2 regions of the Halomonas sp. ABH4_019 genome follow, and region 2 is predicted to be linked to the other one. Evidence: predicted binding sites of a transcription regulator. Region 2 holds the regulator's gene; the other holds the start of a gene.
What was found. The regulator FNR, encoded in region 2, switches genes on or off when oxygen is low (the NO sensors DNR and NnrR bind a similar motif). The targets are predictions, from matches to a motif close to TTGATNTANATCAA.
Positions count from the first base shown of each region.

Region 1: the regulator FNR is predicted to act here: its motif matches at 3,253-3,266, upstream of clpB (ATP-dependent chaperone ClpB).

Region 1 covers NZ_JBSWWC010000002.1:512,615-523,351, forward strand. The annotation lists gene ACXAFN_RS09515 (sugar porter family MFS transporter) at 1-452, shown strand, start outside; gene clpB (ATP-dependent chaperone ClpB) at 539-3,121, opposite strand; gene pgeF (peptidoglycan editing factor PgeF) at 3,363-4,118, opposite strand; gene rluD (23S rRNA pseudouridine(1911/1915/1917) synthase RluD) at 4,129-5,088, opposite strand; gene ACXAFN_RS09535 (outer membrane protein assembly factor BamD) at 5,249-6,058, shown strand; gene ACXAFN_RS09540 (NAD+ synthase) at 6,175-7,806, opposite strand; gene ACXAFN_RS09545 (PP0621 family protein) at 7,906-8,163, shown strand; gene thiO (glycine oxidase ThiO) at 8,314-9,414, opposite strand; gene ACXAFN_RS09555 (GspH/FimT family pseudopilin) at 9,562-10,074, shown strand; gene ACXAFN_RS09560 (pilus assembly PilX family protein) at 10,148-10,737, opposite strand, start outside.
Region 2 covers NZ_JBSWWC010000002.1:127,767-138,503, reverse strand. The annotation lists gene ACXAFN_RS07825 (putative nucleotidyltransferase substrate binding domain-containing protein) at 1-729, shown strand, start outside; gene ACXAFN_RS07820 (3'-5' exonuclease family protein) at 764-1,390, shown strand; gene ttcA (tRNA 2-thiocytidine(32) synthetase TtcA) at 1,471-2,373, shown strand; gene ACXAFN_RS07810 (hypothetical protein) at 2,416-2,586, opposite strand; gene fnr (fumarate/nitrate reduction transcriptional regulator Fnr) at 2,598-3,341, opposite strand; partial or broken gene ACXAFN_RS07800 (sulfite exporter TauE/SafE family protein) at 3,659-4,345, opposite strand; gene ccoS (cbb3-type cytochrome oxidase assembly protein CcoS) at 4,346-4,576, opposite strand; gene ACXAFN_RS07790 (heavy metal translocating P-type ATPase) at 4,573-7,032, opposite strand; gene ACXAFN_RS07785 (FixH family protein) at 7,042-7,554, opposite strand; gene ccoG (cytochrome c oxidase accessory protein CcoG) at 7,554-8,990, opposite strand; gene ccoP (cytochrome-c oxidase, cbb3-type subunit III) at 9,096-10,025, opposite strand; gene ACXAFN_RS07770 (cbb3-type cytochrome oxidase subunit 3) at 10,022-10,234, opposite strand; gene ccoO (cytochrome-c oxidase, cbb3-type subunit II) at 10,236-10,737, opposite strand, start outside.

The DNA of each region.
Region 1 (10,737 bases), 380 kb from region 2:
GCACCCTGCTGTACATCGGCTCGGCCGGCTACCTGGCCTCGCTGGTGCTGATCTCGCGGGCCTTCTTCCAGGGCGAGCTGGGCGGCCTGGACGTGCCGCTGCTGCTCGGCCTGTTCATCGCCGCCCATGCCATCAGCCAGGGCGCCATCATCTGGGTATTCATCGCCGAGGTGTTCCCCAACCATGTGCGCGCCCGCGGCCAGTCCTTCGGCAGCTCGATCCACTGGATCTGTGCGGCCTTGATCACCCTGGTGATGCCCTGGGTGCTCGGCACCTTCAGCGGCGGCCCGGTGTTCGCCTTCTTCGCCGTGATGATGGTGCTGCAGCTGCTGTTCGTGATGTTCCTGATGCCCGAGACCAAGGGCGTCTCCCTCGAGGAACTGCAAAAGCGGCTGGTCCGCGAGCCGCGCGGCGAGCGCGCCACCGTAGCCGGCGCTGCGCAGCGCTCCTGAGGGCCACGAAAAGGCCCGCCGACGCGAGGGTCGGCGGGCCGTCGGAATCGACGACCGCCCGCGCCACCGGCGCGGGCGGTCGCGTGTCAGTGATGGAAGACCAGCCGCCCGTCGTCGACCTCGACGCGAATCACGTCGCCCGGCGAGAAGTGCCCGGCCAGCAGGTCCTGGGCCAGGGGGTTCTCGAGCCGGTTCTGGATCGCCCGCTTGAGCGGGCGCGCGCCGAACACCGGGTCGAAGCCCACCACCGCCAGCTGGGCCATGGCCTCGTCGGAGACCGCGAGCCCCAGCTCGTGCTCGGCCAACCGACCGCGCAGCCGCTCGAGCTGGATGCCGGCGATGGCCTGGATCTGCTCCTGCCCCAGGGCGTGGAACACCACCACCTCGTCGATGCGGTTGATCAGCTCGGGGCGGAAATGGGTGCCCACCACGTCCATCACCGCGGACTTCATCTGGGCATAGTCGCGGTCGTCGCCGCCCATGCCCTGAATGATCTCGGACCCCAGGTTGGAGGTCATCACGATCACGGTATTGCGGAAGTCCACCGTGCGACCCTGGCCATCGGTGAGGCGACCGTCCTCGAGCACCTGCAGCAGGATGTTGAAGACGTCGGCGTGGGCCTTCTCCACCTCGTCGAGCAGCAGCACCGAGTAGGGCTTGCGACGCACCGCCTCGGTCAGGTAACCGCCCTCCTCGTAGCCGACGTAGCCCGGAGGCGCGCCGATCAGCCGCGCCACGGAGTGTTTCTCCATGAACTCGGACATGTCGATGCGCACCATGGCCTCCTCGGTGTCGAACAGGAAGCCGGCCAGCGCCTTGCACAGTTCGGTCTTGCCCACCCCGGTCGGGCCGAGGAACAGGAAGGAGCCGTTGGGGCGATGCGGGTCGGCGAGCCCGGCCCGGGAGCGACGCACGGCGTTGGACACCGCGGTGACCGCCTCGTCCTGGCCGATCACGCGCTCGTGAAGGGCCTCCTCCATGCGCAGCAGCTTGTCGCGCTCGCCCTCGAGCATCTTGGCCACCGGGATGCCGGTCCAGCGCGATACCACCTCGGCGATCTCTTCCTCGGTGACGTTGGAGCGCAGCAGCTGGTGCCGTGAGGTATCGGCCTCGGCGACGCTGGACTCGGCGATCTTCTTCTCGAGCCCGGGGATCACCCCGTACTGCAGCTCGGACATCCGTCCCAGGTCCCCCTGACGGCGGGCCTGCTCGAGGTCGATGCGGGCGCGGTCGAGCTCGTCCTTGAACTGGGCCGCGCCCTGGATGCTGGCCTTCTCGGCCTTCCAGATCTCGTCGAGATCGGCATAGTCGCGCTCGAGCTCCTCGATCTGCTCCTCGAGGCTCTCGAGGCGCTTCCTGGAGGCCTCGTCGGTCTCCTTCTTGAGGTGCTCGCGCTCCATCTTGAGCTGGATCAGCCGACGGTCGAGGCGGTCCATCTCCTCGGGCTTGGAGTCGAGCTCCATGCGGATCCGCGAGCAGGCCTCGTCGATCAGGTCGATCGCCTTGTCGGGCAGCTGACGATCGGTGATGTAGCGGGTCGACAGCTTGGCGGCGGCGATGATCGCGCCATCGGTGATGTCGACGCCGTGGTGCACCTCGTAGCGCTCCTTGAGCCCGCGCAGGATGGCCACGGTGTCCTCCTCGGAGGGCTCGTCGACCAGCACCTTCTGGAAGCGGCGCTCGAGGGCGGCATCCTTCTCGATGTGCTGGCGATACTCGTCGAGCGTCGTGGCCCCCACGCAGTGCAGCTCGCCGCGGGCCAGCGCCGGCTTGAGCATGTTGCCGGCGTCCATGGCGCCCTCGGCCTTGCCGGCCCCGACCATGGTGTGCAGCTCGTCGATGAACAGGATGACCCGGCCCTCCTCCTGGGCCAGTTCCTTGAGCACCGACTTGAGGCGCTCCTCGAACTCGCCGCGGAACTTGGCGCCGGCCAGCAGCGCGCCCATGTCCAGCGACAGCACGCGCTTGTCCTTGAGCCCCTCCGGTACCTCCCCGTCGACGATGCGCTGGGCCAGGCCCTCGACGATGGCGGTCTTGCCGACGCCGGGCTCGCCGATCAGCACCGGGTTGTTCTTGGTGCGCCGCTGCAGCACCTGGATGGCGCGACGGATCTCGTCGTCGCGGCCGATCACCGGATCGAGCTTGCCGCTCGATGCCCGCTCGGTCAGGTCCAGGGTGTACTTCTCCAGCGCCTCGCGGCTCTCCTCGGCGTTGGGGTCGCTGACCTTCTCGCCGCCGCGCACGCCGTCGATGGCGGTCGCAAGCGCCTGGCGGGTCAGCCCGGCCTGAGTGAGCAGCTTGCTCACCGCGTGGCGCATCTCCAGCGCCGCCAGCAGCACCAGTTCGCTGGCGATGTACTGGTCGCCGCGCTTCTGGGCCTCGCGGTCGGTGAGGTTGAACAGCTTGACCAGGTCGCGGGACGGCTGCACCTCGCCGTCGAAGTCGCCGACCTTCGGCAGGTCGTCCAGGTGCCCCACCAGGCCATCGCGCAGCTTGCCGGCATCGCCGCCGGCCTTCTGCACCAATGCCTTGGCGCCGGTGTCGGCGGCATCCAGCAGCGCCAGCAGCAGGTGTCCGGGCTCTAGCTGGTTGTGGCCGTGCCCCACCGCCAGGGACTGGGCATCGGCCACGGCGTTCTGCAGCTTGGCGGTGAACTTGTCGAATCGCATTCGCTTTCCTCCGTCGGGGGGACGGCGCGAATCGGACGCGCCGCCTGTCCCGGTATCATGGATCTTGACAATCTAGATGGCGCCAGGACGGGCGGCTTTCAAGTCGGACGGCGGAGGAAGCGAGGGAAGGGTTGACGTGGGTCAAGGCTGCGGGCTGCGGGCTGCGGGCTGCGGGAAACAAGCTTCAGTGCCGCCAGCTAGCTATCAACTGCTCGAAGCTCGAAGCCCGGGGCCCGCGTTGCTACCTGAGCCAGATCATGCTGGCCATGCGCCCGGTGACGCCGTCGTCGCGGCGGTGCGAGTAGAAGCGCGGTTCGCAGGCAGTGCAGAAGTGGCCGCCGCTGACGTGGGCGAGCCCCAGCCGTTCCAGGCGCAGGCGCGCCAGCTTGTAGAGGTCGCCCATGTAGTGACCGAGCCGGTAGGGGCTGGGGTCGAAGGCCTCGATGGCCTCGGGCTGCACGGCGACGAAGGCCTGTCGCACCTCGCCGCCCACCTCGAACTGGGCATTGGAGATCGCCGGCCCCAGCCAGGCCATCAGCGACTCGGGCGGCACGCCCATGGCCGCCACCGTGGCCTCCAGCACGCCGCCCGCCAGGCCGCGCCAGCCGGCATGGGCCACGCCGACCCGCCGCCCCTCCCGGTCGCAGAAGAACACCGGCAGGCAGTCGGCGGTCAGCACCACACAGGCATACCCCTGGTCGAAGGCCACCGAGGCATCGGCCTCGGGCCGGTCCTCGGCGAGCTCGGACTGGACCCTCGCGCCGTGTACCTGGTCGAGCCACAGCAGCGGACGGTCGTCGCCGACCTCCTTCTGCAACTGACGCCGGCACAGCGCCACATGGGCGTCGTTGTCGCCCACATGCAGCGCCGGGTTGAAGGCGGCGAACTCGCCCTGGCTGGGGCCGGTCTCCCGGGTGGTGACGCAGGCCCCCACCGAGGGCGGCGCCGGCCAATCGGGGCGGATCAGTGTCGGGCGCAGATCCAGGGCATCACTCATCGCGGGTTCCTTAGTGTCGGGTCTCGCGGTCGTCGCGCAGCAGGTCCAGCAGCATCAGCAGATCGTCGGGCAGCGGGGCCCGGAAGCTCAGGGTCTCGCCGCTGGCCGGATGCACGAAGGCCAGCTTGCGGGCATGCAGCGCCTGGCGGGGAAACTCGCGCAGCACCTCCTTGAGGGATTCCCCGGCCCCGGCCGGCAGCTTGAGGCGCCCGCCGTAGACCGGGTCGCCGATCAGCGGGTAACGCAGGTGGGCCAGGTGCACGCGAATCTGGTGGGTGCGGCCGGTCTCCAGCTTGCAGCGCACATGGGTATGCGCCCGGAAGCGCTCCACCACCCGGTAGCGGGTGACCGCCGGCTTGCCGGAGGCATTGACCGCCTGGCGCTTGCGGTCCTTGGGGTGCCGGCCGATGGGCGCGTCCACGGTGCCGCCGGCGGTCATCACGCCGACCGCCACGGCATCGTACTCGCGGGAGACGGTGCGCGCCTGGAGCTGTTCGACCAGCGCGGTCTGGGCGGACAGGGTCTTGGCCACCACCATCAGCCCGCTGGTGTCCTTGTCCAGGCGATGGACGATGCCGGCACGCGGTACCGCCGCCAGCGCGGGGCAGTGATGGAGCAGGCCGTTGAGCAGGGTACCGTCGGGGTTGCCGGCGGCCGGGTGCACCACCAGCCCCGGCGGCTTGTCGATCACCAGCACCTCGTCGTCTTCGAAGACCACCTCCAGCGGGATGTCCTCGGGCTCGAAGCGGGCGTCGTCCTCGACCACCGCCTCGAGGGCCAGCGCCTCGCCGCCGTAGACCTTGTCCTTGGGCTTGGCGGGGCGGCCATCGAGGGTCAGGGCGCCGTCCTTGATCCAGGCCTTGAGGCGCTCCCGGGAAAAGTCGGAGAAGAGTTCGGCGGCGGCCTGGTCGAGGCGCAGGCCCGCCATGTGCTCGGGAACGCGATGCTGGGCTTCGAGGGTCTGGGACATGGGCTCGGTGATGGTCCGTCTGGGCGATGGGGCGATCCCCGGCGACGCGCGGCATCGCGCCGGGAGCGATGACTGCGTTTTGCCACGAGGTGCTTTATAGTGGGCGGATTCGGGCCGATTCTAGCACGGCCACCCAGGGTTGTTTGACACGAGGATCACGATGCGCGTTATCACGACCGGACCCCGCCTGGCCGCCATGCTGCTGGCGAGCGCCCTGCTGGCCGGCTGTGCCAGCACCGCCGAGGAAGAGGCCCCCGACCTTCAGGAACGCCAGCTCTACGAGGAAGGCCGCGCGGCCCTGGAGGGCGGTCGCTACACCACCGCCATCAACCGCCTCGAGGCCATCGACACCCGCTTCCCGTTCGGCGACACCGCCGAGCAGGCCCAGCTGGAGCTGATCTACACCTACTACCAGACCAGCGACTGGGAAAAGGCCCGGGCCGCGGCCAGCCGCTTCATCCGCCTGCACCCGGATCACCCCCAGGTCGACTACGCCTACTACCTGCGCGGGCTCTCGGCCTGGCAGGCCGGCCGCTTCAGCCTCGAGGGCCTGAAGCTGATCGACATCTCCAAGCGCGACCTGGGCGCCACCCGCGATGCCTACTCCGACTTCCGCGAGCTGGTCCAGCGCTTCCCCAGCAGCCAGTACGCGCCGGACGCCCAGCAGCGCATCGTCTACCTGCGCAACGTGCTGGCCCGTCACGAGCTGCAGGTCGCCGACTTCTACCTGCGCAAGGGCGCCTACCTCGCCGCCGTGGAACGGGGCCGCTGGGTCATCGAGCGCTACCCCGAGGCCCAGGGCACCCGGGACGCCCTGGCGGTCATGGTCGAGGGTTACCTGGGCCTCGACATGACCGAGCGCGCCCGGGAGACGCTGCGGGTGCTGATCGACAACGCCCCGAACCACGAGCGCCTCGACGGCCGCACCTTCGATCCGCGCTACGTGGACGCCCCGGCGATCTCGGCCTAGCGGCTGCGGGCTGCGGGCTGCGGGCTGCGGGCTGCGGGCTGCGGGCTGCGGGCTGCGGGCAACAAACTCCGCTGCTGCCCGCTCGCTATCAACTGCTCGAAGCCCGTGGCTCGTGGCTATTCCCCAGGCTGCCAGCCGTTGACGATGGGATAACGCCGATCGCGGCCGAAGCCGCGGCGGGTGACCCGCACCCCCACCGGCGCCTGGCGGCGCTTGTACTCGCAGCGATCGACCAGTCGCACCACCTGATAGACGTCCTCGCGGTCGAACCCCGCGTCGATGATCGCCTCGGCGCTCATGTCGCCCTCGATGTAACGCACCAGGATGGCATCCAGGGTGTCGTAGTCCGGCAGCGAGTCGCTGTCCTGCTGGTCCGGCGCCAGCTCGGCGGACGGCGGGCGCTCGATGACCCGCTCGGGAACCGCCGGCGACTGGGTATTGCGCCAGCGGGCCAGGCGATAGACCCAGGTCTTGTAGACGTCCTTGATGGCGTTGTAGCCACCCACCATGTCGCCGTAGAGGGTGGCGTAGCCGACCGCCATCTCGCTCTTGTTGCCGGTGGTGAGCACCATCAGGCCCTTCTTGTTGGAGATCGCCATCAGCAGCACGCCGCGGCAGCGCGACTGCAGGTTCTCCTCGGTGGTATCACGCTCGGTGCCGGCGAAGCTCTCGGCCAGGGTCGACATGAAGGCCTCGACCATCGGCTCGATGGGCATCACCTCGTAGTCGACGCCCAGCAGCTGGGCCTGCTCGGCGGCGTCCTGCTTGGAGATATCGGCGGTGTAGTGGTAGGGCATCATCACCGCGTGGACCCGCTGCGGCCCCAGGGCATCCACCGCGATGGCCAGCGACAGCGCCGAGTCGATGCCGCCGGACAGCCCCAGCACCACCCCCTCGAAGCCGCTCTTGTTGACGTAGTCCCGCAGCCCGGTGACCAGCGCGCAGTAGAGGTCCTCCTCGGGGGCGACCGATTCGTCGACCTCGCCGGCCTGGGGCACCCAGTGGCCCTGCTCGCGCACGAACTGCACCGGCATCAGCCCCACCGCCCAGTGCGGCGCCTGGACCCGCAACTGGCCCCCGGCGTCGACACAGGCCGAACCGCCGTCGAACACCAGCTCGTCCTGGCCGCCGATCTGGTTGACGTAGACGATCGGCAGCGACACCTCTCGGGCGCGCTGCTCGAGCAGCGCCAGGCGCTCGGCGGGCTTGTCCTGGTGGAAGGGCGAGGCGTTGAGGGTCACCAGGATCTCGGCACCGGCCTCCCGGGCCTGCCGGACCGGGGCCTCGGCCCAGACGTCCTCGCAGATCAGGATGCCGAGCCTGGCGCCCTTGTGCTCGATGACCAGCGGCTCGCGCCCCACCGCGAAGTAGCGCTGTTCGTCGAACACCTCATAGTTGGGCAGCGCCTGCTTGGCGTACTCGTCGAGCCATTCGCCGTTGTAGAGCACCCCCGCCAGGTTCCAGTTCTGCCCCTCGCGGCGCCCCGGATAGCCGACGATCACCATCACGTCGCGGGCCATCTTCGCGGCCATCCGCGCCCGGGCCTCGCGCAGGCGCGTCTCCATGGAAGGGCGCAGCAGCAGGTCCTCGGGCGGGTAACCGGTCAGGAACAGTTCGGGCAGCACCACGATATCGGCACCATGCTCGATGCGCGCCTCGCGTACCGTCTCGATGGCCCGGTCGGTATTGCCGGGAATGTCCCCCACCAGGGGATCCAGCTGAGCCATCACCAGCGTCAGGTCTTGCATGGGCGTAGAAATCTCTCGAGAATCCTGTGATACCCGCATTGTCCCGCAAGGGCGGTCGAGTGGCAAAGGCGACCGGCCCGCACCAGGGAGCCATTAAGGATGAACCTCTTGCTGATCCGCCTGATCATCTTCGCCGTGCTGTTCTTCGCCGGCCTCAAGCTCTATCGCATGTATCGCGAGTGGAGACTCGACCGCGACGACGCGACACGCACGAGCGACCAGGGTGGGCAGATGGTCCGCTGCGCCTGGTGTCAGGTGCACCTTCCCGAGGACGACGCCCTGCGCGACAAGGGCCAGTGGTTCTGCACCACGGACCACCGCGACAAGTTTCTGGAGGAGCGCCAGCACGAGGACTGAGCGGCAAGCGGCTCGTCGGCATGGTGGCAGCGGCACCTCTCGGGCGGCCGAGCGGGAGGGGGCCTGGGAGCGCAGCTAGTTGCGCGAATGGCGCCGCCAGGCGCCCGATACCCCCAACGCGTGTTGATACAACACGCACAATGCCTTCCCTCAAGTCAGAGTTACCCGCCTGTCCAGACGATACGGGGCCGGATCGAGGATCGGCTCGCGGCCCAGCAGCTCGTCGACCAGCAGATGCGTCGAGGCCGGTGCCAGCACCAGGCCGTTGCGATAATGGCCGGCATTCACGTACAGGTGCTCGACCCCGGGCACCGCGCCGATGAAGGGCACCCCATCCGGTGATCCCGGGCGCAGCCCCGCCCAGTGATGCTCGACCTCGCACTCGGCCAGCGCCGGCACGATCCCGGTCGCCGAGGCCCGCAGCGAGTCCCTCGCCTCGCCATCCGTGCGCTTGTCGAAGCCGCATTCCTCGAGGGTCGAGCCGGCCAACACGCGGCCATCGGCGCGCGGGATGACGTAGCGGCCGTCCATCAGCACGACCCGGTTCACCAGCCCGGGGGGCGCCTTGAACAGGATCATCTGCCCCTTCACCGGGCGCACCGGCAAGGCGACGCCGGCCCCCGCGAGCAGCCCCGCCGCCCAGGCGCCACCGCAGACGACCACCCGATCGCCCTCGACGACGCCATCCAGGGTCTCGGCGCCCGTCACCCGGCCGGCCGACTGCCGCAAGCCGGTGACCTCACAGCCCTCGCGCAGGGTGACGCGGGGCATGGCATCCAGGCGATGGCGCAGCCCCCGGGCCAGCCGCGGGTTGCGTATGCTGCCCAGGGTCGGCATCCACAGCGCCTCGTCGCAGCCCGGCACCGCCTCGGGCTCCTTGGCATAGAGGAACTCGGCGGAGACGCGCTCCAGCGGCTTGCCGACCTCGCGGGCCCAGGCCATGGCACGCGCCTCGTCTTCCACGCGCAGGTAGAGCAACCCCTTCTGGCGGTATTCCGGGTCCACGCCGGTCTCCTCGTACAGCCGCAGGGCCAGCTCCGGATAGAAGCCCTCCGACCAGGTAGAGAGCCGCGAAATGGGCGCCGAGTAGCGCCAGGGGTAGAGCGGCGAGACGATGCCGCCCCCCGCCCAGGAGGCCTCGCGCCCACAGAGGCCGCGCTCGAGGAGAGTCACCGAATGGCCGGCGTCGGCCAGTTGCAGGGTCGTCATCATGCCGATGACGCCGCCGCCCACGACGAGAAAATCGCTCACGAAGGGTGTCCGAGTTGACTGACGGTGGGAGTTCGGCACCCGGCTGATAGTAGGGCTAACCCCAGTGGAAAGCGGGATCGTCCCCGGGAGGTCGGCATGCAGCCCGGCGCCGTCGCAGCCAGATACCTTACCGGCAAGCCGCTCCCATTGGCAAAGCCAGGCGCCGGGGGCTTCAGCCTGATCGAACTGCTGGTCACCCTGGCGGTGCTGGTCATCCTCGTCACCGTGGCCATTCCCGGCTATCAGCGATTCATCGCCCGCAACGAAGTCGCCGCCGAGGTGATGCGCCTGAAGACGGCCCTGGCGCTGACGCGCAGTGCCGCCATCACCCGCCGCCACACCGTCACCCTGTGCCCCAGCGTCGACATGACCCAATGCCTGATCGACAACAATGCCGGCGGCCTGGCCTGGCTTGAGACCCTGGCCATCTTCGATGGTCGGGGAGAACCCGGGGATACCTTGATACGCACGTTCGGCGAGAGCCGCCTGCCGTCGATCACCTATCGAGACGACGACAGGCCGGTACGCTACGCCGCCTTGGGGCGTTCATCGGGCTATAACGGAACCTTTCGTCTCTGCGGGCGGCATGACGAGGGGGCCAGGGTCATCGTCAATAACGTGGGAAGAGTGCGTGTCGACCCCGGTCGACCGGAGTGCTGAAGCGATCCCGCCAGAGATGGCAAATGGTGAGGCGTGACGACGACATTCCGGCGACGGCTTAACATGTCATGTTTCACCGCCAGGACAGGATGCTCTTGCCGCCACCCTCGCTGGAGATGTTCACGTCGCCATCCAGGTGATGGAACATCATCCCGCCGTTTCTTCTGATGGTGCCATGCGCAACGATGGAGCCGTTCAGCACCGAGCTTCCGTTCTGCCGGACGTCCCCCCCGGCCAGGAACCACCCATTGACCACGCTGGCGCCATTGAAGACGATATCTCCCTTGGCCAAGACGCCCGTGCTGACGCCGTTCGCTCCGGTCGTGATGGCACCGTTCTGCCTGACCTCGCCTTCCGCCAACAAGATCGCGTTATGGAAACCCATCGAGGACATGGTCATGTCGCCATCACAATAAAACACCTGCCCCCCCAGGTCTCCCGTGTGGTCGAAATCACAAGAATCCGCCTTGCCGCCCTTGCCTTGCTGGACCTCCAGGTTGACGACGTCGTAATCCCCTCCCAGATAGGGAGAAAAATCAACTTCAGGAATATCCACCTCGATGCCATCTGATCCGTCGGTCATCGACGCATCTTCATTCCATTGTACATATGCTCCATTAACAACGAGCTCTCCGTTGGCATGTGCACTGCCATCGAATACCG
Region 2 (10,737 bases):
GGCCTGGACTGGCCGGACTGCATCGAGCGGATGGCTGACTTCACCGAGACGCTGGTGGGCCTGGGCTATCCGCGCTGTCCGGGCAATATCATGGTGTCCAATCCCGACTGGGTGGGCAACGAGCGTCAGTGGAAGGCGCGCATCGCCCGCTGGGTGGAGCAGCGCGACGGTGACAGCCTGATGAAGCTGGCGATCATGCTCGATGCCCAGGCGGTAGCCGGCAAGGCGGCGCTGCTCGAGCGGGTTCGGTCCGCGCTCTTCGAGCAGGCCTCCCGGGACGAGCTGTTGCTGTCGTATTTCGCCCGGCCGGTGCTGCGCTTCTCCACGCCGCTGACGCTGTTCGGCTCGTTGAAGAAGCCCCAGCACGGCATCGACATCAAGAAGGGCGGCATCTTCCCGATCGTGCACGGCGTGCGGGTCATGGCGCTGGAGCGCGGCATCTCGGCGACCGGGACCCTGGAGCGCCTGGATGCCCTGGTGGCGGATGGACGGCTGGACGAGCGCTTCGCCGAGGACCTGGGCGAGGCCCTGGCGCTGTTCACCCAGCTGCGCCTCGAGCAGCAGCTCGCCCGTCGCGAGGCCGGGGGGGCGCCGCCCAGCGCCGAGCCGGACCGGGTGGTGGTGCAGTCGCTGTCGTCGCTGGAACGCGACCTGCTGCGCGAGGCGCTGCATATCGTCAAGGACTTCAAGCAGCGGATCTCGCACCGCTATCACCTGGAATATTCATAGGGGCCTGACACGCCTCGCCGTACGGGAGCCCGATATGCTCAGAACCCTGCGCCGCGTGGTCGACCGCCATCGCCATGCCCATGGCCGCTATGGCTGGCTCTTCCATCCCTATACCGGGGAGGAGCTGGTGGCGCTGGCCGTCCAGGACACCGGGGGCGAGGCTCGGCTGGCCGAGCCGCTGGTCATCGCCGCGGTCCGCCTGCGCGGCGATCGAGTGCTGACCAGTGAATCGCTGGAGCTGCGCCTGGCCCGGCCGTCGGGCCTCGACGTCGAGAGCCTTCGCCACCACGGCCTGCGCGGCATCGACCTGGCCGATGGGGTGGCCATGGACCGGGCCCTGGACGGCCTGCTGGATTTCGTCGGCAATCGACCGCTGGTGAGCTGGCGGCTGGATCGAGAGCTCGCGGTGCTCAACCGCCCGCTACGCGCCCGGTTCGGCTTCGACCTGCCCAATGCCGGCATCGACCTGGCCCAGCTCTACCAGCGCCGCCAGCGCCATCATCATCCGCAACTCGAGCCGCTGGTGCCCTTCTCGCGAGCCGCCGAGCGCCTCGGTGTCCCGGTGATGGGGCGGCACAGCGCCCTGGGCACGGCGGTGACCACCGCCCTGATGCACCTGCGACTGGCACGGGACGCCGCCGCGCCCCGCCACAGTGGCTGACCCGGTGCATCGCCAGTCCCTGGCGAGGGTGATAGCATAGGCGCCCGTTCCACTCCTGAAGCCCTGGCAGCGCCGTGACCATGCAAGATGCCGTGACGTTCGATCCCCGCCCCGCCGACGCGCCGTCCTCCGCCGGGACGCCTGCGCCTGCCGCCGCCGCGAAGGCCAAGCGCGAGTTCAACAAGCTGCACAAGCGCCTGCGCCGCCAGGTCGGCAACGCCATCATCGACTTCGACATGATTCGCGAGGGCGACAAGGTGATGGTCTGCCTGTCCGGTGGCAAGGACAGCTACACCATGCTCGAGATCCTGCGCAGCCTGCAGCGCAACGCGCCGGTGAACTTCTCGCTGGTGGCGGTGAACCTCGACCAGAAGCAGCCCGGATTCCCCGAGCACGTGCTCCCCGAGTACCTGGATGGCATCGGCGTGGACTACCATATCCTCGAGCGCGACACCTACTCGGTGGTCAAGGAGAAGACCCCGGAAGGCAAGACCACCTGTGCGCTCTGCTCGCGCCTGCGGCGCGGCTCGCTCTACGGCTATGCCGAGGAGATCGGCGCCACCAAGATCGCGCTGGGCCACCATCGCGAGGACATCCTCGAGACGCTATTTCTCAACATGTTCTTCGGCGGTAGCCTCAAGTCGATGCCGCCCAAGCTGCTCTCCGACGACGGCAGGAACATCGTCATCCGCCCGCTGGCCTACTGCCGCGAGGCCGATATCGCCGAGTTCTCGCGGCGGATGGAATTCCCGATCATCCCCTGCAACCTGTGCGGCTCCCAGCCCAACCTGCAGCGTCAGGTGGTCAAGGAGATGCTCGCCGAGTGGGAGGCCAAGCACCCCGGTCGCCTGGAGAGCATGTTCAAGGCGGTGACCAACGTGGCGCCCTCGCAGCTGGCCGATCGCGAGCTGTTCGACTTCGCCGGCCTCGAGGACAAGCAGGCGAAGATGCTGGCCGACCGCATCGACCTGCACAACGAATAGCCGGGCTTCGCCCGGAGCTGGAAGAACGCCGGCTTCGCGGGCTCAAGCTGGAAGCTTGAAGAAAACCCGGCCGGGCTTCGCCCGGAGATTGAAGTCATAAGCTGGAAGAAAACCCTTGATCCCGAAGTCGCCGGGCTCATGCTGTCTTCCAGCTTCCAGCTTCCAGCTTCCAGCTTCCAGCTTCCAGCTTCCAGCTTCCAGCTTCCAGCTCACGCGACAGCGTGCTAGTGACAACCTTCCTCTTCGGCCAGCCGAACCAGGCCCTCCAGGTCGAGGATATTGACCTCGCGGCCGGAAACGGCCACCAGGCCCTGATGCTGGAAGCGGCCCAGGATGCGGCTGACGGTCTCCACCGCCAGCCCCAGGTAGTTGCCGATATCGGCCCGCGACATGGAGAGCCGAAAGCTGTACGGGGAATAGCCGCGACGGCGGAAACGGTCGGAGAGGCTGGCGAAGAAGGTCGCCAGGCGCTGGTCGGCGGTCTTGCGCGACAGTAGGCGCATCATGCGGCGATCGTCGCGCATTTCCTTGCTCATGCTGCGATAGAGCTGGGTGCGCAGCTGGGGCAGTCGTTCCGAGAGGGCGTCCAGGCGGTCGAAGGGGATCTCGCACACCGTGGTGGTTTCCAGGGCGATGACCGAGCCCGGATAGGTGGCCTCATCGATGCCGTCGAGCCCCACCAGCTCGCTGGGCAAGTAGAAGTTGGTGAGCTGGTCGTCGCCGCCGCCCTCGCTGGTGACCTGCTTGAGGCTCCCCGAACGGACCGCATAGACGCTGGTGAAGGGGCTGCCCTGGCGAAACAGCGACTCGCCCTTCTTGAGCGGCGAGCGTCGACGGATGATGGCGTCGAACTGGTCGATGTCCTCCAGCTCGAGGGCCAGCGGCAGGCACAGTGAACTCAGGCTGCAGTTCCCGCAGCGGGTCTCGTGCAGCAGCGAGCGACGCCGGCCGGCGGCGTTATCAGGCATGCTGTCCTCCTTGATATAAGCACGCCTCTCATTATGGCGGATGGGGATCGGCCTTTGCCATGGCATCAATGATGGCCGGCATGTCCCGCGTCGTGTGACTCGTCTGGGGACGTCCCGCCGTGTGCCCCGTCGGTGGGCGATTGGCCGTGGGTCATGTCGGCGTGTTCCGTGCCGTGGGCCATGCCGGTGTGTTCCGTGCCGTGGGCCATGTCGGAGTGTTCCGTGCCGTGGGCCATGTCGGCATGTTCCGTGCCGTGGGCCATGTCGGCGTGTTCCGTGCCATGCGCCATGCCGGCGTGCATTCCGCCGTGATCCATGCCGCCGGGCCGCAGGCCCCATAGCTGCCAGACGGCGAAGCCGATGATCGCCACCGCGGCCAGGCTGCGGGTCGCCGGGTGGCGAATCAGCGTCGCGAGCCGGCGGGCGGCCAGGCCGGTGGCCAGCAGCGCCGGCAGGGTGCCGAGGCCGAAGGCCGCCATCATGGCCGCGCCGCGAGCGGCATCGGCGCTGGCCAGGCTCCAGGCCAGCATCGAGTAGACCAGGCCGCAGGGCAACCAGCCCCAGATGGCCCCCAGTGCCACCGCCTGGGGCACTTTCACCACCGGCATCAATCGCCGGCCGACCGGCTCCAGGTGGCGCCACAGCCGCTTGCCGATCGCTTCGACCCTGAGCAGCCCCTTCCACCAGTCGGCGATGTAGAGCGCCATCAGGATCAGCATCGCCGCCGCCAGCACCTGGAGCGCCAGGCGCGCCCCGGGCGCCACGCCGACCAGGGTGCCGAGACCGGCGGCCAGGGCGCCGGCCGCCGCATAGCTGGTGATGCGCCCCAGGTTGTAGCCCAGCAGCAGGCCGGTCAGGCGGGCCGGATGACGCAGGCTCGGGGGGACGGCGAAGCTCAGGGCGCTCATGATGCCGCCGCACATGCCGATGCAGTGGGCGCCGCCGAGCAGGCCGAAGACGAAGGCCGTGGCCAAGGGGGGCAGGTCGAGTCCGGTAGGGTTCATTCAGGAATCCTTGTGGGGGTCGCGGGGCCGGTCGTCGGAGCGTGAAACGGGGACGTCGCCAGGCTCGGGCGGTGACGACGGTGGCCGGTCGTCGTCATCGTCGAACAGGATGCGATGGGCGGGGCCCTCGAGGTCCTCGAACTGGTCATGGCGGACCGCCCAGAAGAAGGCCCCGACCGCCAGGCCGAGCAGGACCAGCGACAGCGGAATCAGCAGGTAGAGAATGCTCATGGGCGCTCCGTCGAGGCGACGGGAGAAGGCCGGGCCAGGCGCAGGGCGTTGCCGACCACCACCAGCGAGCTGGCCGACATGCCGAGGGCGGCCAGCCAGGGGGGCACCCAGCCCAGCGCCGCCGGGGGCAGCGCCACCAGGTTGTAGGCCAGCGCCCAGCCGAGGTTCTGGCGGATGACCCGGCGCGTGGCGCGGCCGATCTCGATGGCCTCGACGAGCCGCCCCAGGCGCGGGCCGAGCAGCACGGCATCGGCCCGGGTGCGGGCCAGGTCGGTGGCGCCGTTCATGGCGATGGCCAGGTCGGCGCCGGCCAGCACCGGCACGTCGTTGATGCCGTCGCCGACCATCGCCACTCGCTGCCCCTCGGCCTGCAGGGCGCGCAGCCGGGCCAGCTTGTCCTCGGGGCTCGCCCGGGCCCGCCATTCGTCGATGCCCAGCCGCTCGGCCAGGGCCCGGGTGGGCGCCTCGCCGTCGCCGGACAGCAGTTCCACCGCCAGGCCTTGCGCCTTGAGGGCGGAGAGGGTCTCGGCGGCGTCCTCGCGCAGCCGGTCGTGCAGGGCGAACCAGGCCCGCGGTTCGCCCTCTTCACCGAGCAGCAGCCAGTGGGCATCGCCCGGGGGAGGAGCCAGCGCCACGGCGGCGGCCCCGGGCGCGGCGAAGTCCGGCCGGCCGAGCCGCCAGCGCCGACCGTCGATTCGGCCCTCCAGGCCCTGGCCGGGGCGGCCGATCACCTCGTCGGCGACCCGATCCCCCCGTCGGTGGGAGCGAAAGGCCCGGGCGATGGGGTGTTCGGAGTGGGCCTCCAGGGCCGCGGCCACCGCCGCCAGCCGCTCGCCATCGTCGCCGTCCAGCGGCACCGTGCGTGCGAGCCGCATCTCGCCGACGGTCAGGGTGCCGGTCTTGTCGAAGATCACCCGGTCGAGCCCCGGCAGGGTCTCCAGGGCGTCGGCCCGGGTCAGCAGCAGGCCGCGACGATAGAGCCGACCGTGGCCCGCGGTCAGGGCGGTGGGCGTGGCCAGCGCCAGGGCGCAGGGACAGCTGACCACCAGCACCGAGAGGGTGACCCAGAAGGCCCGGCCGGGGTCGACGAGGCTCCACACCAGCGCCGTGGCGGCGGCGATCAGCAGCACCTGGAGCACGAAGTGGTGCGCCAGCCGGGCGGCCTGGCGGGCGAGCCGCGGCCGGCTGGCGAAGGCCCGGTCGGTGAGGTCGAGCAGGCGCGCCGCCCGGGCATCGCGGCCGGCATGGGTCACGCGCACCGTCAGCGGGCTCTCGACGTTGTGACTGCCGCCGGTCACGGCGTCGCCGACGCCGCGGGCGACCGGCAGCGGCTCGCCGGTGAGCATCGCCTCGTCGAGACTGGAGGCGCCGGCCTCGATCACTCCGTCGGCGGGCACGCCATGGCCGGGCTTGACCAGCACCCGGTCGCCGGGGGCGAGCTCGCTGGCGGGCAGGATACGTTCCTCCCCGTCGGCGCCGAGACGGATCGCCGACAGCGGCAGGATCTCGGCCAGGGCATTGCCGCGGCGTCCGCTGCGCCGCCGGGCGCGCACTTCCAGGTGGCGCCCGAACAGCAGGAAGAAGGTGAACATGGCCGCGGAATCGAAATAGACGTCGCCGTGGCCGACGATCACCGCCCAGGCGCTGGCCAGGTAGGCGCTGGCGATGGCCAGCGAGACGGGCACGTCCATGCCCAGCTGGCGGGCGCGCAGGTCGCGCCAGGCGCCGGCGAAGAACGGCTGGGCGGCGTAGAGCACCACCGGCGTGGTCAGGGCGAAGGCCAGCCAGTGGAAGAGGGCGTCGAAGTCGGCGCCGAGCCCGTCATCGCCGGCCACGTAGAAGGGAATCGAGAACATCGCCACCTGCATCATGCCCACCGCGGCGACGATCAGCCGGCGAACCTGGCGACGTTCCTCCTGCTGCAGGCGGTGCTGGGCGAGGTCGGGCTCATAGGGCTGGGCCGGGTAGCCGATGGCCGCCAGCTCGGCCAGCACCCGCGATAGGGTGACGCGCTCGGTGTCCCAGTGGACCCGGACGCGGTGCTGGGCGAGGTTCACGGCGCTGGCGGTGACGCCCTCCAGGGCATTGAGGCGGTGCTCGATGAGCCAGGCGCAGGCCGCGCAGGTGATGCCCTCCACCGCCAGGGTGGCGTGGACGCCGTCGTCGTCGGCATGCACGAAGCGATCCTGCAGTCCCGGGTCGTCGAACACCGCCCAGGTCTCGGCCCGGGCCGCCCGGCGGTCGTCGGGACGTTCCGGCAGCTCGGTGCGGAAACGGTAGTAGCTGGCCAGGCCGCCGTCGATGATGGCCCGGGCCACCGCCTCGCAGCCGGGGCAGCACAGGGGGTGGACGGTGCCGTCGAGGGTCAGCGTCCAGGGCGAGCGCTCGGCGACCCCGCCGCCGCAATGGTAGCAGGCGGGCGTCTCGACGCTTGGGGAGGCGGCGGTCGTGGTCATGGCGCTGGCTCAGATCCCCGGGGCCAGGGGGATCGCGTCCTCGGTGGGGAAGCGGGCCTCGCCGGTCAGCCGCCAGGCGGCCCGGGGGCCCTCGTCGGGCTGCAGGTGCAGATACCAGCGATAGCGCAGCGGCGCGTCGAGCATGGTCACGTAGCGGCCGGCGTGGACATGCTCGAGCGTCAGCAGGCGATCGCGCTGGCTCTCGGTGGGGAAGATCAGCTTGAGCGCCAGCCGCTCGGGACGCGCCTCGCCGCTCAGGTCGACGACGATGTCGCCGGTGGCCGGATCGGCGCGCAGGGTGGCGGCCAGCCCCAGCGCCTGGGCGTGCCGCTGCTTGGCGATCTGCTGGTTGATGGCCAGGCCTTCCTTGTAATAGTCCTCGGCGACGGTGCCGTCGAAGTAATGGATCGACAGGGTCAGGTAGACCAGGCTGAAGGTCACCGAGGACCCCAGCAGGCCGATCAGGAACCAGGGCCAGAACTGCTTGTACCAGGGGGGGATGGGCTCGTGTTCCGCCGTCATCAGCGGGTCTCTCCTATGAAGCGGCTGTCGCGTTCGAGGCGGATGTCGGGATCGTCGACGGCCTCCAGGCGCAGCAGGATCTCGTGGCTGGGGCGCTCGAGGGACGCGGCGGGGGCGGTGACCTCCACCACCAGCCGGCGCGACTGGCCGGCGGGCACGCTGAGCCGGCGGGTGTCCAAGGACAGCCCCGCCAGGCCCGAGGCCGCGAGCCGGTAGGCGTGCTCCTCGCGGTCCAGGTTGCGCACGGTCAGGGTGTAGACGTTGCGAATCCGGCCGTCGTCGGTCAGCTGGAACAGCTGGTGGCGGTCGCGCTCGACCTCGAGACCCAGCGGCGTGCGATCGCCGAGTGCCCAGACGAACAGGCCGATCATCACCAGCAGTGCGGCCAGATAGCCCAGCAGGCGCGGGCGCAGGATGCGCGTCGTCCGGCCCTCGAGGGCGTTCTCCGTCGTGTAGCGGATCAGCCCGCGGGGATAGCCCATGCGCTCCATGACGCCGTCGCAGGCGTCGATGCAGGCCGCGCAGCTGATGCATTCGTACTGCAGCCCGTCGCGGATGTCGATGCCGGTGGGGCAGACCTGCACGCACAGCTCGCAGTCGATGCAGTCGCCGTGGCCGGCCTCCCGGGCCTGAGGACGGTCGAGGCGCCGGCTGCGCCGGCCGCGGGGTTCGCCGCGGGCGGCATCATAGGAGACGATCAGGGTGTCGGCATCGAACATCACCCCCTGGAAGCGGGCGTAGGGGCACATGTAGATGCAGACCTGCTCGCGCAGCCAGCCGGCGTTGAGATAGGTGAACAGCGTGAAGAAGCCGATCCAGAAGTAGGACCAGCCGTGGGCCTCCAGCCGTGGCAGTTCCACCGTCAGCGTGCGGATCGGCGTGAAGTAGCCGACGAAGGTCAGGCCGGTAGCGGCGGCGATGGCCAGCCAGACGGCGTGCTTGGCCAGCTTGCGGCTGGCCTTGTCGGCGTCCCAGGCGCGCCGGTCGAGCCTGATGCGGCGGTTGCGCGGCCCCTCGAGGCGATGTTCGACCCAGATGAACAGGAAGGTCCAGACGCTCTGCGGGCAGGCGTAGCCGCACCACAGGCGACCGGCGAACACGGTGATGAAGAACAGGCCGAAGGCGCAGATGATCAAGAGCCAGGACAGCAGCATGAACTCCTGGGGGTAGAAGGTGGCCGCGAAGACATGGAACTCGCGGCCGGGCAGGTCGAACCAGACCGCCGGCCGGTCGCCCCAGCCGAGCCATGGGGTCAGGAAGTAGGCCAGCATCAGCGCCCAGTTGGCGCCGCGCCGCAGGCGCTGGAAGAGGCCCTGGATCTCGCGCACGTAGAGGTGGCGACGGCTGACGTACATGGCCTGGGTGACGGTCTGTCCGGGCGCGTGGTGGTCCACGGGCGGCGGGGTGACGTCACGGAAGGGAATCTTGTCGCTCATGACGGGCTCTCGACAGGCGGCCCGGCGGAGGAAGGCGTTCCCGCCACCGGGGCGCTCGGCGGGGAAGCGAGACGGCTCCCTTCCCCCGAGTGGGCCGTGACCGCCTCAGTCGCGGCGACTGAGGCCGTAGACATAGGCGGCCACCAGGTGGACCTTGTCCTCGCCGATATAGGCGGCCTGGGCGGGCATATGGCCGTTGCGCCCGTTGCGCAGGGTCTCGCCGATGGAGGCCTCCAGCGACTGGCCGGGGCGGCGGTACAGCCAGGTGCCGTCGCTCAGGTCCGGGGCGCCGAGGGCCTGGTTGCCGGTGCCGTCGGGGGCGTGGCAGGCGGCGCACACCGAGGCGAACAGCGCCGCGCCCTGCTCGGCGCGGCGGGCATCCTCGGCCTGGCCGGACAGCGACATCACGTACTGGGTCAGGTTGCCGATGTTGTCCTCGCCGAGCTGCTGCCAGGCCGGCATCATGCCGCTACGCCCGTTGGTGATGGTGGTCACGATGCTGTCCGGCGTGCCGCCGTACAGCCAGTCGTCGTCGACCAGGTTGGGGAAGCCGTAGCCGCCCTGGGCGTTGGAACCGTGGCAGATGGCGCAGTTGTTGAGGAAGATGCGCTCGGCGACCCGCATGGCCTCGCCGTCCCGGGCCAACTCCGGGATCGGCACCTGCTGGTAACGGGCGAAGATCGGCGCGTAGCGTTCCTCCGCCTGGGCCACCTCTTGTTCCCACTGGCCCTCCTGGGTCCAGCCCAGCAGCCCGGCGTAGTTGCCGAGGCCGGGGTAGAGCACCAGGTAGCCCAGGGCGAAGATCACCGTGCCCACGTAGAGCTGGAACCACCAGCGCGGCAGCGGGTTGTCGTACTCCTCGATCTCGTCGGCGGTGTGGCCGGTGGTCTCGACGTTGCCCTCGTCGTCCGCGGCCTTGTCGGTCTTGCGGTTGGCGAACAGCACCCAGGCGCTGATGGCGATGGTGCCCAGCGTGATGACGATGATCCAGGCGCTCCAGAAACCGGAGAGGGAGTCACCCCAGAGATGGTTCATGTGTTGTCGTCTCCCTTGTCGTGTCGGGCCGCGGCGTTCTCGGCGCCGCTCGAGTCACGGTGCACTCGCTCCTCCTCGTCGGCGAAGGGCAGGTTGGCCGCTTCGTCGAAATCCGGCTTGCGCCGCTTCGAGTAGGCCCACCAGGTCAGGCCGATGAAGCTGATCAGCAGGAGGGCGGTGATGATGCCGCGGAGGGTTCCGGTATCCATGTCAGCGCGCGTCCTTCAGCACGGTGCCGAGTTGCTGCAGGTAGGCCACCAGGGCGGTGATTTCGCGTTCGCCGCGCACCGCGTCGCGGGCGCCGGCGATCTGCTCGTCGCTGTAGGGCACCCCCAGCGCGCGCATGGCGCGCATCTTGTCGGCGATGTGCTCGCCGTCGAGGGTGTTCTCGAACAGCCAGGGATAGGCCGGCATCACCGATTCCGGCACCACGTCGCGGGGGTTGTACATGTGGGCGCGGTGCCAGTCGTCGCTGTAGCGGCCGCCGACCCGGGCCAGGTCGGGGCCGGTGCGCTTGGAGCCCCACAGGAAGTTGTGTTCGTAGACCGACTCGCCGGCCACGCTGTAGTGGCCGTAGCGCTCGGTCTCGGCGCGGAAGGGGCGGATCATCTGGGAGTGGCAGCCCACGCAGCCCTCGCGGCGGTAGATGTCGCGCCCGGCGAGCTCCATGGCCGAGAGCGGCTCGAGGCCCTCCACCGGCTCGGTCGTCTGC